DNA from 3 places in the Faecalibacterium duncaniae genome. Region 2 is predicted to be linked to each of the others. Evidence: predicted binding sites of a transcription regulator. Region 2 holds the regulator's gene; each other region holds the start of a gene.
The links. Region 2 encodes Rex, which represses fermentation and respiration genes when NADH is low (regulators of the CRP and FNR family bind a similar motif). Its sites were predicted from a motif close to ATTGTTAANNNNTTAACAAT; they were not measured.
Positions count from the first base shown of each region.

Region 1: coaD (pantetheine-phosphate adenylyltransferase) is a predicted target of Rex. The motif match lies at 4,669-4,688, and genes of this name have one in related genera.
Region 3: GXM22_RS10830 (phosphoglycerate kinase) is a predicted target of Rex. The motif match lies at 2,775-2,794, and genes of this name have one in related genera.

Region 1 is NZ_CP048437.1:1,457,223-1,463,630, forward strand. Features, by position in the region: gene GXM22_RS07030 (oleate hydratase) at 1-100, shown strand, start outside; gene GXM22_RS07035 (radical SAM/SPASM domain-containing protein) at 173-1,597, shown strand; gene GXM22_RS07040 (AI-2E family transporter) at 1,807-3,018, opposite strand; gene GXM22_RS07045 (butyryl-CoA:acetate CoA-transferase) at 3,070-4,416, opposite strand; gene coaD (pantetheine-phosphate adenylyltransferase) at 4,791-5,294, shown strand; gene GXM22_RS07055 (acetyl-CoA C-acetyltransferase) at 5,383-6,408, shown strand, end outside.
Region 2 is NZ_CP048437.1:2,481,934-2,488,341, forward strand. Features, by position in the region: gene ffh (signal recognition particle protein) at 1-760, opposite strand, end outside; gene GXM22_RS11930 (sigma factor-like helix-turn-helix DNA-binding protein) at 792-1,175, opposite strand; gene GXM22_RS11935 (pyridoxal-phosphate dependent enzyme) at 1,472-2,383, shown strand; gene GXM22_RS11940 (MATE family efflux transporter) at 2,401-3,729, shown strand; gene GXM22_RS11945 (ClpP family protease) at 3,761-4,447, opposite strand; gene GXM22_RS11950 (redox-sensing transcriptional repressor Rex) at 4,701-5,342, shown strand; gene GXM22_RS11955 (thymidine kinase) at 5,435-6,043, shown strand.
Region 3 is NZ_CP048437.1:2,238,451-2,244,858, reverse strand. Features, by position in the region: gene GXM22_RS10845 (glycosyltransferase family 2 protein) at 1-210, shown strand, start outside; gene GXM22_RS10840 (glycosyltransferase family 2 protein) at 224-1,207, shown strand; gene GXM22_RS10835 (flippase) at 1,208-2,656, shown strand; gene GXM22_RS10830 (phosphoglycerate kinase) at 2,924-4,132, shown strand; gene tpiA (triose-phosphate isomerase) at 4,335-5,105, shown strand; gene gpmI (2,3-bisphosphoglycerate-independent phosphoglycerate mutase) at 5,203-6,408, shown strand, end outside.

The DNA.
Region 1 (6,408 bases), 1.0 Mb from region 2:
GAAAATGAACTGGATCAAAAAATTTGCACTGGGCAAAGCGGTAGAAAAGGTACAGGACACCGATCTGGGCCGTCTGCTGCTGGAGTATAAGATCATCTGAGCGCCGGGAATTCAGCCCGGCAGGCAGGGAAGAGAGCCCTGTAAAATTCTATTGAATCTGGAGGAAATAAAAATGAATACCGCATTTGATTCTCTGACGCACAAAATGCAGCGTGCTGCACTGGGCAAGACTGTGGATCTCGTGCTTTCTCACGCTGAGAAGGACCCCGCCAAGACGGTTGGACAGATCGTAGATCTTTCAAAGCAGTTCTACGGCGATTCCTTCAGCGAGGATACTTACGCACACGCCAAGCAGACCCTGACCGACCCCAACAGCAAGTGGTCGAAGCTCATCAACTGTATGCTGAACCAGCTGGACCCCAACGTGGCCCGCACCACGGCCCTGAACCTGGGCTATGAGGCCTTCTTCCGCGGCACCAAGACCATCCGCGAGAATCGTGTCAAATATCAGTGCAACATTCCCTGGCTGATCCTGTTTGACCCCACCTCTGCCTGCAATATGCACTGCGTGGGCTGCTGGGCCGGTGAGTACGGCCACAAGAACAACCTGAGCTTTGACGATATGGATAAGATCGTCACCGAGGGCAAGGAGCTGGGCGTTTATCTGTACATGCTCACCGGCGGTGAGCCGCTGGTGCGCAAGGCTGATATCCTCAAGCTGGCCGAGAAGCACAACGATGTGCAGTTTGCCATCTATACCAACTCCACCCTGATCGATGAACCTTTCTGCAAGGAAGTGGTTCGTCTGGGCAATATTGCCTTTATGCTGTCCATTGAGGGCACCCCGGAGACCAACGATGCCCGCCGTGGTGAGGGCCACTATGCTGCCGTTATGCGCGCGATGGATCTGCTCAAGGAGCACGGCATCCTGTTCGGCACCTCCATCTGCTACACCCGCGACAACATCGAAGCCGTTACCAGCGATGAGTTTATGCGTTTCCTCTGCGATAAGGGCGCACACTTCGGCTTCTACTTCCACTACATGCCCGTGGGCAACGAGGCAGCGCCTGAACTGATGCCCTCTCCCGAACAGCGCAAGTACATGATCCAGCGCATCCGCTATCTGCGCAGTGAAGCCTGCGATATCCCGTTCTACCCCATGGACTTCCAGAACGACGGCGAGTTCGTGGGCGGCTGCATTGCCGGCGGCCGCAATTACTTCCACATCAACTCCGCCGGTGATGCGGAACCCTGCGTGTTCATCCACTACTCCAATGCCAACATCCATGACAGCAGCATCCTGGAGATCCTGCAGAGTCCGCTGTTCATGGCCTACCACAACGGCCAGCCCTTCAACAAAAACCATCTGCGCCCCTGCCCCATGCTGGAAAACCCCGAACTGCTGGAAAAGATGGTGCACGAGACCGGCGCCCACAGCACCGACCTCCAGAGCCCGGAAAGCGTGGATCATCTGTGCGACAAGTGCAAGAGCTACGCCGCCAACTGGCAGCCGACCGCCGACGAGATCTGGTCCCATACCAAGATCCGCGAGAGCCGTTACGAGAACTATAAGGATTGGAAGCCCAATCAGCAGTAATTGCAGGCACTCCCCCTGAAATCCCCTTTTTGGTATATCTGCCCTGAAAGCCGAAGCTCCCCCTTCCACAAGCGCCGAGACAGCGCCGGGAAGGGGGAGCTTTGCGTTTCTCGGCTGCTCTGAGAAAATCATGCGGTAGGAATACAAAAACCGGCCCCGCCTCCCATGCAGGAGACAGAGCCGGTTTTGCGATTCTATTGTGTTTGGGATCACTCGTCGTCGGGGTCACCGAAGGCATCGTGATAGAGGTTTACCATGCCGGATTCGTCGTTGCGATTCAGGCCGTGGAACACCAGCTTTTTGATGACATCATAGATGACCGCGAAGAGCGGCACGCCGATGATCATGCCCACAAAGCCCCACAGGCCGCCAAACAGCAGGATGGCGAACAGCACCCAGAAGCTGGAAAGGCCGGTGGTGTTGCCCAGGATCTTGGGTCCGATGATGTTGCCGTCCACCTGCTGCAGCACCAGAACGAACAGCACGAACCAGAGCGCTTTGATGGGGTTCTGGATCAGGATGAGCAGGGTGGCGGGGATGGCACCGATGAAGGGGCCGAAGAAGGGGATAACATTGGTCACGCCGATGATGACCGACACCAGCAGGGCGCTGGGGAACTTGAAGATCAGGCAGGCAATATAGCACAGCACGCCGATGATGGCAGAATCCAGGATCTTGCCGTTGATGAAGCCGCCGAACATCCGGTCAGCGTAACGGACTTCCTCCATGATAAGGTCGGCCCAGCGGGGCTTGACCAAACTATAAAGGATGAGCTTGCCCTGCTGCCCGAATTTCTTCCGGCTGGCCAGCAGATACACCGAAACGATGAGGCCGATAACGAAATTCTTGATCCAGGTCACCACGTTCACCACACCCACAGCGGCACCGCTGAGGATGTTCTGCATGGAGGGGAGCAGGGTGTTCTTGATCCAGGCATCCAGGTTGGCATCCAGGCTGTCGTAAGAGCTCTCGATGAAGTCCAGCAGCTTTTTGTTGTTGGCAATGAACTCCTGCTTGGAGATCCACTCCACAAAGTCGCCGATGTTGTCCCGTGCCGTGAAGTACAGGGCGGTCACACTGTTGATGAGCTGCGGCACGATCATCATGATCAGAGCGTAGATCAGCAGCAGACCGAACAGGATGGTCAGAGCAACGGCCAGCATGTTGGCAAAGCGGTGCATCCTTTCCGGGAACAGCTTGTGGAGAAATGCTTCAATCCAGTTGCACACCGGCTTGAGCAGATAGGCAATGACACTGCCGTAGATAAAGGGCATCAGGATGCCGGTCAGGGTTGAAACGGCGTTGCCGAAGCCCTGAAAGCGGTAGATCAGGAAAAAGAAGAGGATGCTCAGGCTGATCGCGCCAAAGCCTGCGAACATTCCGTAGAGATAGGGTTTGATATGCGGTTTTTTGTCCATCATGTCATAGAAACTCCATTCCTGCCGCAGACAGCAGGATTCCCTGCGGCAATGTCAGCGCTTGTTGCTCCTGCGCCAGATGTGCAGTTTTTCGGCTTCGGCGATCAGCTCGTCCCGGAAATCGGGGTGTGCCACGCTGATCAGTGCTTCTGCCTTTTCCCAGCTGGTCAGTCCCTTCAGGTTCACACAGCCGTACTCGGTGCACAGGTAGTGCACGTTTGCGCGGGTGTCGGTGACGATGCTGCCGTTTTCCAGGGTGGGACGGATGCGGCTCTCCAGCTTGCCGGTCTTTTTATTCATAAAGGTAGAGGACAGGCAGATGAAGCTCTTGCCGCCGTTGGAAAGGTATGCGCCCAGAACAAAGTCCAGCTGACCACCTGCACCGGAAATGTGCTTGATGCCTGCGCTCTCCGCGTTCACCTGACCGAACAGGTCAATGTCCACCGCATTGTTGATGGAGATGAAGTTGTCGATGGCGGAGATGCTGCGGATGTCGTTGGTGTACTCCACGGGAGCGGCCATGCACTCCGGGTTGTCGTTCAGGTAATCATACATCTTCTGGGTGCCGGCACCAAAGGCATAGACCTGACGGCCCTTGTCCAGATTCTTGTGGCGGCCGGTGATCTTGCCTGCCTTTGCAATATCCACAAAGGCATCCACATACATCTCGGTGTGCACGCCCAGATCCTTCAGGTCGCTCTGCGCGATCAGGTTGCCGATGGCGTTGGGCATACCGCCGATGCCCAGCTGCAGGCAGGCACCGTCGGGGATCTGCGGGACGATGAGGTTTGCCACCTTCAGATCGACCTCGGTGGCGGCACCGGCAGCGGCCATCTGGCCGATGGGCGGGTTGCTGCCCTCCACAACACCGGCAACCTGGGAGATGTGCACCCAGTTCTCGGTGCCGCCCAGGCATTTGGGCATGTTCCGATTGACCTCAACGATGATCTTTTTGGCCTTATCGCAGACGGCACCCAGGTGGGAAGCACAGGGGCCAAAGTTAAAATAGCCGTGCTCGTCCATGGGGGTCACCTGGAACACCGCCACATCCACGGGGTCAGAGCTGTCGCGATAGTAGCGGGGCAGTTCAGAGTAGCGGATGGGGGAGTAGAAGGAGAAGCCCTGGGCAATGGCCTTGCGCTCAATGCCGCCCATGTGCCAGCTGTTCCAGGTCATGTGGGCAGCGGGATCCTCGATCTGGAAGATGGCGGGCACCCACATCAGGATGCCGCCGCGGAAGTTGACATCCTCCAGCTCGGGCAGACGCTTTGCAATGGCAGCGTCCACTGCAACGGGGGTGTTCACAGCCCAGCCGTAATCCACCCAGTCGCCGCTTTTGACCAACGCGGCAGCCTGGTCAGCTGTCATTTTCTTCTGCGCATACAATTCCGTAAAATCCATTATAAACCATCCTCTCTTACAATAACATAAAGGAATTGTAAATTCCAACTTAGTTATATCATTAACAAACGGGAGAATCAATACTTTCCTAGCAAAAAACAGGGCTGGATGCAATATAACTAAAAATCTTAGCTTTTTGTAGAGATTCTTTGGTGCACAAAAAATAATTTTTATACAAAAAATACTTGATAAAATTTTGACGATGTGCTTTACTTATAGCGTAGCAGGATGCAGCGTGGCACTGCGGGTGGGATTGTTTAAAAATTAACGATATACCGTAGCAGAAGAAAAGAACATCTTGCACAGCAAACTGGAAAGTGCTATCATGTCAGAACCAATGCGCTTTTCAAAGGCGCGCAAGGAGGACAAAACCGATGGCAACTGCAGTTTACCCCGGGTCGTTCGATCCGGTCACACGAGGTCATCTCGATATCATCAAGCGCGCGGCAAAGATCAATGATCACCTGATCGTGGCCGTGCTCATCAACAGTGCAAAGCACCCGTTGTTCACCGTGGAGGAGCGGGTGGCCCTGCTGCAGGAATGCTGCAAGGGTATCCCCAATGTCACGGTGGAGAGCTTCGACGGCCTGACCGTGGAGTTCGCCAAGAAGCGCCACGCTTCGGTCATGGTGCGGGGCCTGCGGGCGGTAACGGATTTTGAAAACGAGATCCAGCTGGCGCAGACCAATCATGCGCTGATGCCCGGCATCGAGACCATGTTCCTTGCAACCAGCATCAAGTGGAGCTATCTTTCCTCTACCATTGTAAAGGAAGCCGCCCGCTACGGCAGCAGCATCTCCAAGTTCGTTACTCCGAATGTGGAAGCCGCCGTGGAGCAGAAGATGGCCGAGCTGCGCAGCAGGGGAGAGAACGTCTGACCCCCATTCCTTATGCAAGAAACGCTTCGGCGTTTTGATAAAACAGTCTTTCTTAAATCACAACATACACAATCAGGAGGCTATTCACATGAAAAAGATCGTTATCGCATCTGCATGCCGTACCGCCATTGGTAAGTTCGGTGGCACCCTTGCCAACGTCCCCGCTGCTGAGCTGGGCTCCATCGTCATCAAGGAGGCTCTGAACCGCGCAAACGTCAAGCCTGAGCAGGTCGATCATGTTTACATGGGCTGTGTGATCCAGGCTGGTCTGGGCCAGAACGTTGCCCGTCAGGCTTCCCTGAAGGCTGGCCTGCCCATCGAGACCCCCGCTGTCACCGTCAACGTGGTCTGCGGTTCCGGTCTGAACTGCGTGAACATGGCTGCTCAGATGATCGAGGCAGGCGATGCTGATATCGTGGTCGCAGGCGGCATGGAGAACATGGACATGGCTCCCTTTGCAATGATGAAGGGCCGTTACGGCTACCGCATGGGCGCTCCCATGGGCAAGAGCGAGCTGGTCGATACCATGGTCAACGATGCTCTGTGGGATGCCACCGGCTTCAACAAGCATATGGGCATGACCGCTGAGAACGTCTGCACCAACGAGACCTTCCAGAAGAAGTACGGCTACAGCCCCATCACCCGCGAGATGCTGGATGAGTTCTCCTACAACAGCCAGGTCAAGGCCGACAAGGCCATCAAGGACGGCGCTTTCAAGGACGAGATCGTTCCTGTTGTCATCAAGGGCAAGAAGGGCGACACCGTGTTCGATACCGATGAAGGCCCCCGTCTGACCCCGGTTGAGAAGCTGGCAACCCTGAAGCCCGCTTTCACCAAGGACGGCATCGTGACCGCAGGCAACTCTTCCGCCATCAACGACGGCGCTGCTGCTCTGGTCATTATGAGCGAAGAAAAGGCCAAGGAGCTGGGCGTTGAGCCTCTGGCAACCTGGGTCGCTGGCGCTCTGGCTGGTGTTGAGCCTGAGGTCATGGGTCTGGGCCCCATCGCTGCCACCAAGAAGGTCATGGCTAAGACCGGCCTGACCGTTGCCGATATGGACCTGATCGAGGCAAACGAGGCATTTGCTGCGCAGTCTGTGGCTGTCAGCCAGGCT
Region 2 (6,408 bases):
TATCACCATCGGTCTTGGTCAGGATGATGCCGTCGATGCCCACCGTCTCGTTGAAGGTCTTGGCAACGTTCACAGCGTCCTGGCCTGCCATGGCATCCACCACCAGCAGCGTCTCGTCCACGGGGACAGCTTCCTTGATCTGCACGAGCTCCTGCATCAGGACCTCGTCGATCTGCAGACGGCCGGCGGTATCCAGGATCACGATGTCGTTGCCGTAATCCCTGGCGTGGGCCAACGCCTTGCGGGCGATCTCCGGGGGCTTGGCACCCGGCAGCGTGAACACGGGTGCACCTGCCTGCCCGCCCACCACCTGCAGCTGGTCGATGGCGGCGGGGCGGTAGATATCGCAGGCCACCAGCATGGGGCGGCGGCCCTGCTTGATGAAGTATTTGGCAAGCTTGGCTGCGTGGGTCGTTTTACCGTTGCCCTGCAGGCCGCAGAGCATGATGATGGTCTGACCCTTGTTCTTGACGATCAGGCGGGGGGCTTCCTCGCCGCCCATCAGGGCAACGAGCTCCTCGTTGACGATCTTGACCACCTGCTGGGCGGGGGTCAGGCTCTCCATGACCTCCTGACCCATGGCACGCTCGGAGACCTTGGCACAGAAATCCTTGGCAACCTTGTAGTTGACATCGGCTTCCAGCAGAGCCATCCGCACCTCGCGCATGGCGGCTTTGATATCGGCCTCGGTCAGCTTGCCGTGGCCGCGCAGCTTTTTGAACACACCGGCAAGGCGGTCGGTCAAAGATTCAAATGCCATGTTCGGTGCTCCTCTCAAAATAGTAATGGTGTCAGCTCTCGTTGACTTCGTCGATGGAGCGGATCAGCCCCAGCATCTTGTTCAGCGTTGCTGCATACTCAGTGGTGGTGAGCCTGGCATAGGGGCCGGTGCACTCGAACCGCGCGTCAATGACCAGCTGTTCCAGCTCCTCCAGCTTTTCCTGCACCCGGCGGTAGCGGCCTGCAAAGCCAACCTTGGCTTCCAGCTCTTTCAGGGTGGTCTCGCCATGCTTGATGGCATCCCGTGCGCCCTGACGGGTGATCCCGAAGTTTTCCCCGATCTCACTGAGGGAGAGGTCGTCGTTGTAATACTGGTTCAGCATCTCGCGCTGCTTGGGCGTGAGCACCTCGCCATAAAAATCGAGCAGATAGCCCATTTCAAAGTCTTTTGCCATGATGCGTTCTGCCCTGACCTCCATTTGTTGTAAAGTTTATTTGCTTTACATACGGAGTATAGCAGACATTCTTTTCCTTGTCAAGGCTTTTTTCCATCACTCTGCTGATTTTTCAGCAGATTTTTCTCCATTTTGTCCAATTGCGGCTTGACGCTGGGCACAGGATGCGCTACCTTATAGGTATTAAACCTCTCAGTCTAGGCCTGATGGCTTTGCCAGCTCCCCTAACAGGGGAGCCCTTGGCATGGCAGACAGTTCTGTGCTGACTGCTCAGGTTTGCGTAAGGGAGGAATTTCGTGGCAATCTATCCAAACATCTACCAGACCCTGGTCCCCTGTCCGATCGTGGAGCTGCGGGGCTATCTTGCCGCCTGCGGGCTCAAAGGGCGGCTGTATGCTTACCTTGATTATAATGGGCCCACCGGCACGTCCCGCGATTCGGTGGCCGAGGGGATGCTGGCCCTTGCGGCGGAAAAGCACAAGCTGCTCCCTGGCCAGCCCATCATTGAAGCGGCCTCCGGCTCCTTTGCCATGGCGCTGGCCCTTGCCGGGCGGACGGCGGGCCACCCCGTGGTGCTGACCATGCCGGAGGATGCCCCGGCCCTGCGGCAGGAATACCTGCTCCGGCTGGGGGCACAGATCCTGCATTCCCCCGCCCAGCGGGGCCTTGCGGGGGCCCGGGCGCTGGCAGAGACCACCGCCGCCGAAAAGGGCTGGTACTATATGAACTGGCTTGCCAACGACGATAACCCCGAATACCATCGCCGGGTGACCGGCCCCGCCATCGTGCAGGCCATCTCCCGGGAGGGCCGCAGTCTCGTGGACACCATCACCGTCGGCGTGGGCAGTGCGGGCACCATCACCGGCGTAGGCGAGACCATCAAGGCCTGGACCAACGATGTCCGCATCGTGGCCGTGGAACCCTTTGAGAATCAGGCTCTGGGCGGCGGCTTCACCGGCGGGCACGGCATCCCGGATATCGGCTACGGCATCGTGCCGGGCAATTACAACGCCTATGTTGTGGATAATGTAGCCGCCGTTACCAGCACCGATGCCAACCGCGCTGCACAGCGGGTCCTTGCCACCGATGCCATTCCCGCCTCCCCTGCCGCCGGTGCAGCCCTCCACGCCGCTGCACAGCTGATTGCCACCGGCACCAGCCGCTCGGCGCTGGCCATCTTCAGCGGACGGCAGGCATTTAATCTATAAAGAAAAGAGAGTTCCAAATGACCAAGGATATGACGACCGGCCCGATCACACCGCTGCTGGTCAATTTCACCATTCCCCTTGTGCTGGGCAACCTGTTCCAGCTGACCTATAACGCCGTGGACAGCATCATTGTCGGCAAATTCGTGGGCGAGGATGCCCTTGCCGCCGTGGGCACCTCCAACCCGCTGATGACGCTGGCGATCCTGTTCATCAACGGTGTCTGCCTGGGTGCAGGCATCCTTGTCAGCCTGGCGTTCGGCGCAGGCAACACCGAGCTGGTGGAGCGTCAGGTCTCCACCACCGCCATTGCAGGCTCCGTCTTTTCCCTGGTGTTCTCGCTGACCTGTGTGATTTTGGCAAACCCGCTGCTCCGTCTGCTGCAGGTACCGGAAGAGATCCTTCCCATCGCTGTGAACTACCTGCGTATCGTGTTCGGCGGGCTGCTGTTCACCTTCTTCTATAATTTCCTCGCCGCCACCATGCGCGCGCTGGGCGACAGCAAAAGCGCGCTGTACTTTCTGATGATCAGTTCGGTGCTGAACATCGGCGGTGACCTGTTCTTTGTTGAGGTGCTGGACTGGGGCTCCGAGGGCTGTGCCCTTTCCACCGTGCTGAGCGAAGCGCTCTGCTGCGTGTTCTGCCTGATCTATATCCGCTGGAAGGTCCCTGTGTTGCAGCTGGGCAGGCGCTGGTTCATTTTTGACTCCTCGCTGCTGAAAAAGACCATCAGCTACGGCTGGACCAGCGCCATGCAGCAGGCCACCGTTCAGCTGGGCAAGATCGCCATTCAGGCCATCGTGAACACCATGGGTGTCAGCGCCATGGCAGCCTTTGCCGCCGCAGGCCGCATCGATGACTTTGCCTATGTGCCCCAGCAGAACATCGGCCATGCCACCACCACCCTGATGGCCCAGAACCGCGGTGCAAGTAAAAAAGAGCGTGTCCGCGCCAGCTTCTTCTGCGGCCTGAAGTTGGAGTTCCTCTACGCCATTTTTATCACCGCTGTCTGCTTCTTCTTTGCCGAGCCCATCATCCGGCTCTTCGTCACCGATGCCGCCGTGGTGCATCTGGGAGTGCGCTTTTTGAAGCTGGTCTCCCTGTTCTATCTGATGCCCTCGCTGACCAATGGCATCCAGGGCGGCTTCCGCGGCCTGGGCGACCTTAAGATCACCCTGAACAGCAGCACGCTCAACATGGCAGGCCGTGTGGCGGCCGCTGCCGTCTTTGTGCTGCTGATGAAGATGGATATCGAGGCCCTGCCGTACAGCTATGTTGTGGGCTGGATCCTCATGCTGGTCTATGAAGCCCCCATGATGGTGAAGTATCTGCGGAAGGGCGAGCTGTAAGCCTGACACCGCCCCGGGCAGACCCGTGCTCTCACTCTGCCCGCTCGATCTCCCGGTACAGCCATTCCAGTGCATCAGAGATGCCGCCCAGCTGATCGATGAGCTTCTCCTTTACGGCCTTTTTGCCGTCCAGCATGGTGCCCACGTCCATCACCAGCTCACCGGTGCGGAGCATCAGCTCCGAGTAGCGCGCTGCCGTAATGCCGCTGTGGCCCGCCACAAAGCCGGTGATGCGCTCCTGCATCTGCTCGAACCATCGCATGGTCTGGGGCACGCCCAAAATCATGCCGGAGTGGCGGACCGGGTGCACCGTCATGGTCGCCGTGGGCACGATAAAGCTGCGCCGGGCGCTGACTGCCAGCGGGATGCCGATGGAGTGGCCCCCGCCCAGCACGACCGTGGCACTGGGCTTCGAGATGCTGGCAATGAGTTCTGCCAGCGCCAGCCCGGCCTCCACGTCCCCGCCCACGGTATTGATGAGCACCAGCAGGCCCTCCACAGCGGGGTCCTCCTGCACTGCCACCAGCTGCGGGATCACATGCTCATACTTGGTGGTCTTCTGGCCCTGCGGGGCCTCCACATGGCCCTCGATCTGGCCGATCACGGTCAGGCAGTGGATGGCATGGGGGCCGCGGGTGCGCCACACCGTGCCCAGATCTTCCAGCTGCTCTTTCTCCAGCCGCTGCTGTTCGGTGGTTTCCTTTTCATATTCCGGCATGTTGGCTCCTCCTCAGGGTGTTTTTTTCAGTGTTCCCGGGGATCGAAGCAATATGCGGCGGCTAAGATTTCTTTACTTTGAAAAAAATTGGCCCAGAGGATTTGACATTCTGTCTCATTGCAGTATACTTTATACTAAGAATAAGATTGACAAGTATATATCATTATTGTTCAGAAACTGTCTTAATCGCCGGTGCACCTTGCAGGGTGCAAAGAGACCGGCATTCCCTTTGGATGAAAGGAGAACCATTTCCATGAACAATCCCGGCAAAGCTTCCCTTCCGGTGATCAAGCGCCTGCCCAAGTACTACCGCTACCTGCGGACGCTGAAGAACGACGGCATCACCAGCATCTCCTCCCGCGAGCTGGCCGCCCAGATGGGCACCACGGCCTCTCAGGTGCGGCAGGATTTCAACTGCATCGGCGACGTGAACGGCCGCCAGGGCATCGGCTACTCGGTGGAGAACCTGCTTTCCATCCTGGAGCATCTGCTGTTCGGCAACGGTGACCTGCTGCCCACCATCCTCATCGGCTGCGGCCGGTTGGGCAAGGCAGTCAGCCGCTTCATCACCACCGACACCAACGGCTACAAGCTGATCGCCGCCTTTGACAATTCCCCCAGCGAGGTGGGCAAAGAGATCAACGGCATCCAGATCTTACACGTTGACGAGCTGGAGGCCTTCTGCGCAGAGCATAAGCCTGAGGTGGCTGTGTTCTGTGTGCCCCGCAGCGGTGCGGAGGAGCTCAGCGGCCGGCTGGTCGAGCTGGGCATCAAAGGCTTCTGGAACTTCTCCCACTATGACCTGTCGGTGCCCTACCCCGAAGTGGTGGTGGAGAACGTCCACCTGGGCGACAGCCTGATGAGCCTGGGTTACCGCCTGCGCAATCAGGACTGATCTAACATCTATTCATAACATATCACAGAAAACAGGCAGCCCTCTCCCCCCGAACGAGCAGAGAGGGTTGCCTTTTTATGAGGAGAGCAACTATGGCGAAGCTATACTTCCGATACGGTGCCATGAACAGCGGCAAAAGCACCGCGCTGATGCAGGTGGCCCACAACTACGAAGAGCAGGGGATGCGGGTGCTGATCCTGAAGCCCCAGGTGGACACCAAGGGCGGCGGCGAGCTGGTCAGCCGCCTGGGCGTGCGCCGCAGGGCCGACCTGCTCATCCCGCCCGAGGTGGATGTGTTCGAGGCCGTGCGCGCCGCTTCTGCCGGGGAACAGCCGCTGGCCTGTGTTCTCTGCGACGAGAGCCAGTTCTTTACCCCGGCACAGGCCGAGCAGCTGTTCATGGTCACGGTAGACCTGAACATCCCGGTCATCTGCTACGGCCTGCGGTCAGACTTCTCCCTCAAGGGCTTCCCCGGCTCCACCCGTCTGCTGGAGCTGGCCCACACCATTGAGGAGATGAAGACCATCTGCACCTGCGGGCGCAAGGCCACCTGCAACTGCCGCAGGGTCAATGGGGAGTTCGTCTTTGAGGGCGAGCAGGTCGCCATCGATCTGGAAAACGATGTGCAGTACGTCAGCATGTGCCCCCAGTGCTATTTCAAGGCACGGCGGGCGTTTTACGCCAAACGGAACGCACAGTAAGTGTCGATCTCCGGCAGGCACAGGAGCCCTCTCCTGCGTGAGATCCCAGATCTCCCAAAAGATTTTTACAGTTTTCAGAGCGCTGCCCAGCCGGGCAGCGCTCTTTTTTGCTCGTCCTCTTTTGAAGTGATATATCAGTTGTATCCCACTGCGAACGTTTTTTGCGCAATTGATATATCAGTTTATAAAATAGCGATATCGTCACTTTTTTCACACGTTGTATACAACATTATACCGTCAATTTCGCAACAAGTTACAATACTATTGCAATTTTAGAGGTTCTGCTACACTCTCTCGGCCCGTTTCTATGCAATCTATCCAATTATGCAGATTGCATATTTTTTCGCTCCAAGTTTATTCATTTC
Region 3 (6,408 bases), 240 kb from region 2:
GCCATGCTGAGCGTGGTGGAGCACTGCTATCCGTATCTGATGCAGGACACGGTGCGCCGCGCAAAGATGGAGGCCTTTCTGCAGGAGTGTGACCCGGCGGCGGCAAAGCTGCTCTGCACCAGCAGCCAGCGGAAGTATCAGCTGCTCAGATGCAGCCGGAGGCTGTATGCAAAACTGTTCCTGCTGAAAAACGGCCCGGCGGCAAAATAAGGGAGGAAAATTTGTGCTGAACGATACCGTCAGTATCATTGTGCCGATCTATAACAAGGAAAAGTATCTGGAAAAATGTCTGGACAGCATCCTTGGTCAGACCTATCGGGATCTGGAGATCATTCTGGTGGATGATGAGTCAACAGACAACTCCCTTGCCATCTGCCAGCGCTGCGCGGAAAAAGATCCGCGGATCAAGATATACCATAAGTCAAACGGTGGTGTTTCCTCTGCGCGAAATCTGGGACTGGAAAAAAGTACAGGCACGCTGATTTCTTTTGCTGACCCGGATGATTCACTCCATGCCGAGTGCATAGAGCGGCTCAAAAGAGTGCTGGATGAGACCGGTGCGGAGATTGCTTATTGTTACGGTCTGGATCTTCTGGGCACGACCGGACGAACCCAGACAAAGAGCGATGAGACGGAGAAAGTCAGTGTTATGCCGGTCAGACGATATGACTGGAACAGCCGGAAGGCACATACAGTGTGCTGGGGAGCAGTTTACCGCCGCGCGGTCACGCAAGACGTTGCGTTTGATACTGACTTGAAAATTGGTGAGGATACGCTGTTTCTTGCGAAATGTATCCGAAAGGCAGAAAAAATTGCCTGCATCGACAAGGCACTTTACTATTACTATGTCAACGATGACTCGGTGACGAGCGGGCATTACTCGGCAGGAAAACTGACAGAGCTGAAGGCATGGCAGCGTATCTGCAAAGTGTTTGCAGATGAACCGTTCGTGTACCGGTCTGCACGGGCCGGATATGCGCTCCGGTGCAGAGAAATTGTGGTGAAATACTGCAAGGATGATGCTTTTATGGAGCAGGCGTGTGCCGAAGCGGAACGGGAGTTTAAGAGAAATGCCGGCCCCCTTCTGCTAGGCTGGCTTCGTGCAGGGCAGTATCGGTATTTTATAAAAACGTTGTATTCGTATCTGCTCTGGAACAGCTGGCTGAAAAAGAAACAGGCCAGAAAAACTTACGAAGTGGAGATCTGAATGAAAAAGTCCCTCAGTCTGAATGCAGCGATGAGCGCATTCAAGACACTGATGAATATTATCTTCCCGCTCATCACATTCCCTTACGCTTCTAATGTTCTTCAGGTGGAAAACCTGGGCAAAGTGAACTTTGCAAGCTCCGTCTGCGGGTATTTTCTGCTGTTTGCAGGCCTTGGCATCTCCTCCTATGCGGTGCGTGAGGGCTCCCGCTATGTGAATGACCGGGAAAAACTGTCGGCTTTTGCATCGGAGATGTTCTCCATCAATATGATCTCCACGGCCCTGACCTATGCGGCATTGGCGGTGACGATGCTTTTCTGGACAAAGCTCCATGCCTATACCGACCTGATGCTGGTGCTGAGTTTACAGATTTTCTTTACGACCATCGGTACCGAATGGGTGTTCACGATCTTTGAGGAGTATACCTATATCACCATCCGAGGCCTGCTGTTTCAGGTGCTGTCCATTTTCATGCTGTTTGCCTTCGTCAAGACCCGGGATGACTACTGCATCTATGCGGGCATCACGGTGTTTGCGGCGGTAGGTGCCAATGTGCTCAACTTTTTCCGGGTCCGGCGGTACTGCACCATCTGGCTGACAAGAAGGATCGACTGGAAAAAGCACCTCAAGCCCATCCTCATCATCTTTGCATCCACGCTGGCAACGACCCTTTATGTCAGTTCGGATACCACGATTCTGGGCATTCTGGGAACAGATTACAATGTGGGCATTTACTCGGTGGCGGGTAAGATCTATGGCATTGTAAAGAACCTGCTTTCGGCGGTGCTGGTGGTGTCTATCCCGCGGCTGTCCCATTATGCGGGCGTGGGGGACAAGGCAAACTTCAACAAGCTGTTCAACAATATCTTCAACGCGCTCATCGTGGTGGTGGCTCCGGCTGTGGTGGGACTGTTTGCCCTCAGCCGGGAGGTCGTCCTCTTTATTTCCGGGGAAAGCTATCTGGATGCGGTGATGCCCCTGCAGATCCTGAGTCTTGCCCTGATCGTCTGTCTGTTTGGCTGGCTGTACAATTCCTGCGCGCTTCTGCCCTGCGGAAGAGAAAAGGAACTGTTCTGGATCACGCTGGTCAGCGGTCTGCTGAACGTGGGGCTGAACATCCTGCTCATCCCGCGGTTCCGGGAGAATGCGGCGGCCTTTACCACCCTGCTGGCAGAGCTGTGCTCCATGATACTCTGTATCCGCTGCTCCAGGGGTCTGGTCACGGTCTCAGCTGACCGGCGCACCGTTGGCTCGGTGCTCTGCGGCTGTGTGGGTATCGTTCTTGTCTGTACCGGGGTCAAGGCACTGGCTCTGCCCAATCTCATCTGCATTCTGGCGGCAGTGCTGGGCTCAGTGGCTGCATACGCGGTCATCCTGCTGGGCATGAAAAATCCGCTGGTGCTGGAATATCTGGAAAAAGCGAAGCAGAAGTTCCGGAAAACATCCTGAATGGACAGGACCCGCTGCGGGGGCGAACACTCCCTGCGGCGGGTCTTTTTCAGAAAAAACGGCGTTTTTTGGTGCGTTCCGGCAAAATCACCACATTTCTTTGCTTCTGCAACAAATGTTTGTTAATAAATTATCCATCCCCTGTCCTTGCAATACACACGCTTTTTGTTTATAATAAGGATGTACGGGGAAGTTCGCAGTGCGCGGCCCCCGATGAAGAGCAAAATTCGATTCCGAACGAAAAGAATTTGAGAGGAGTTTGTTACCATGGGTTTAGGTAAGAAAACGATCGACGATCAGAATTACTGCGGCAAGAAGGTCCTTGTCCGCTGCGATTTCAATGTCCCGATGAAGGACGGCGTGATCACCAACGAGAACCGCATCAATGCGGCTCTGCCCACCATCCAGAAGCTGGTCAACGATGGTGCTAAGGTCATCCTGTGCAGCCACCTGGGCAAACCCAAGAACGGCCCCGAGGCAAAGTTCAGCCTGGCACCCGTTGCTGTGGCTCTGAGCGCAAAGCTGGGCAAGACCGTTGTGTTCGCTGATGACGATAACGTTGTGGGCGAGAACGCAAAGGCTGCTGTTGCCGCAATGAACAACGGCGATGTCGTTCTGCTGCAGAACACCCGTTTCCGCAAGGAAGAAACCAAGAACATGCCTGAGTTCAGCCAGGAGCTGGCTTCTCTGGCAGATGCATACGTTGACGATGCATTCGGCAGCTGCCACCGTGCACACTGCTCCACCGCAGGTGTCACCGACTACATTAAGGATACCGCTGTCGGTTACCTGATGGAGAAGGAGATCAAGTACCTGGGCAACGCTGTCAACAATCCCGTCCGTCCCTTCACCGCCATCCTGGGCGGCGCTAAGGTCGCCGATAAGCTGAACGTCATCTCCAATCTGCTGGAGAAGGTCGATACCCTGATCATCGGCGGCGGCATGGCTTACACCTTCGTCAAGGCACAGGGCTACGAAGTCGGCAAGAGCCTGTGCGACGATACCAAGCTGGATTACTGCAAGGAAATGATGGCCAAGGCCAAGGAGAAGGGCGTGAAGCTGCTGCTGCCTGTGGATGCAGCCTGCATCAAGGACTTCCCCGATCCCATCGACGCTCCCGTGGATGTCACTGTGGTGCCCGTCACTGCCATCCCTGCTGACATGGAGGGCTGCGATATCGGCCCCGAGACCATGAAGCTGTTTGCCGATGCTGTCAAGGCATCCAAGACCGTGGTGTGGAACGGCCCCATGGGCGTGTTCGAGAACCCCACCCTGGCAGCTGGTACTCTGGCTGTTGCCAAGGCTATGGCTGAGAGCGATGCTACCACCGTGATCGGCGGCGGCGACAGCGCAGCAGCTGTGCAGCAGATGGGCCTGGGCGACAAGATGACCCACATCTCTACCGGCGGCGGCGCTTCTCTGGAGTATCTGGAGGGCAAGGAGCTGCCTGGTATCGCTGTGATCCAGAACGCATAAGCATCTGAACCAGCATCACTGAGGTGCGGCGGCATATACGCCGCCGCACTTTTTATTTTGGGTAATAAGATCTCTCAGGCTTGCCGACGCTCGCCAGCTCCCCATCCGGGAGGCAGGAGATGTCGTTTATCCTGCCTCTCCTGCCGGGAGAGGCGGCACCGAAGGCGGCGGGGAGGTATTTTGTGATAAGGAGATCGTTAGAATGGATAAGGCAAAGCGTAAGGCAATCATTGCAGGCAACTGGAAGATGAACAAGACCGCCACTGAGGCAGCCAAGCTGGTGGATGAGCTGATCCCCGCCGTCAAGGATGCTTCCTGTGAGGTCGTTATCTGCACCCCCTACACCGATCTGGTCACCGCTGTGGAAAAGACCAAGGGCACCAACATCCATGTGGGTGCTGAGAATGTCCACTTTGAGAAGTCCGGTGCGTTCACCGGCGAGATCAGCGCCGATATGCTGGTGGATCTGGGCGTGGAGTACGTCATCGTCGGCCACTCCGAGCGCCGCCAGTACTTTGCAGAGACCGACCAGACCGTGAACAAGCGCGCTCTGGCTGCCCTGAATGCGGGCCTGAAGGTCATCATCTGCGTGGGCGAGAGCCTGCAGCAGCGCGAGGAGGGCGTGACCGAGGAGCTGGTGCGGATGCAGACCAAGATCGCCCTGCGCGACGTGACCGCCGAGCAGATGGCAAATGTGGTCATTGCCTACGAGCCCATCTGGGCCATCGGCACCGGCAAGACCGCGACCGCTGACCAGGCCGAGGAGGTCTGCGCTCAGATCCGCAAGGTCATTGGCGAAGTGTACGGCGAGGCTGTGGCCGAGGCTGTCACGGTCCAGTACGGCGGCAGCATGAACGCCAAGAACTGCGAGGAGCTGCTGAGCAAGAAGGATGTGGACGGCGGTCTGATCGGCGGCGCATCTCTGAAGGCTCCTGATTTTGCTGTTATCGTCAATGCCGCTTCCAACGGCTGAGAAGGCCCTCTGACCTGTTTTCCCAGCGCCCGGCTGCGCCGTTTTTCCAGCGCTGTGCCGGGCGCTATTTGTTCTAAATCAAAGGAGATTCAACGTTATGTCCAAGAAACCTGTACTTCTGTGCATCATGGATGGCTTTGGCTGGGTGCCCAACGAGACCTACGGCAATGCCGTAGTCGCCGCAAAGACCCCCCATCTGGATGCCCTGATGGAAAAATATCCCATGACCACCATCGATGCCTCCGGCATGGCTGTCGGCCTGCCCGATGGCCAGATGGGCAACTCTGAGGTGGGCCACACCAACATGGGCGCTGGCCGCATCGTTTACCAGCAGCTGACCCTCATCACCAAATCCATCCGGGACGGTGAAATGTTCAAGAACCCCGTGCTGGTCAAGAACATGAAGGCCGCCATTGAGGCAGGCAAGGCCATCCACCTGATGGGCCTGGTGGGCACCGGCGGTGTCCACAGCCACGCTGACCACTGGTTCGGCGTGCTGGAAATGGCAAAGCACATGGGCGCAAAGGAAGTCTACCTGCACTGCATCACCGATGGCCGTGATACCGACCCCCACGCCGGCAAGGGCTTCCTGGCTGACCTGCAGGCCAAGCTGGATGAGCTGGGCGTTGGCAAGATCGCCAGCGTTTCCGGCCGTTACTACGCCATGGACCGCGACAACAACTGGGACCGCGAGGAGAAGGCTTACGCCGCATTCGTCTACGGTGAGGGCAACCACGCTGCCAACGCTGCCGAGGCCATTGAGGCATCCTATGCTGCCGATAAGACCGACGAGTTCGTTCTGCCCTGCGTCACCTGTGAGGGCGGCCGCGTGCAGGATGGCGATACCGTCATCTTTATGAACTTCCGTCCCGACCGTGCCCGCCAGATGACCCGCATCTTCTGCGATGACGACTTCAAGGGCTTTGAGCGCCGCGGCGGCCGCAAGCAGGTCAACTATGTCTGCATGGCCGAGTACGATGCCACCATGCCCAACTGCGAGGTCGCCTATCCTCCCGTGGAGCTGAAGAATGTTCTGGGCCAGTACCTGTCCGAGAATGGCAAGACCCAGCTGCGTATTGCCGAGACCGAGAAGTATGCACACGTCACCTTCTTCTTCAACGGCGGTGTGGAGGCTCCCTACGAGGGTGAGGACCGCTGCGTCATCCCCAGCCCGAAGGTTGCCACCTACGACCTGCAGCCTGAGATGAGCGCCCCTGAGGTGGCTGCTGAGTGCGTCAAGCGCATCGAGAGCGGCAAGTATGATGTGGTCATCCTGAACTTTGCCAACTGCGACATGGTCGGC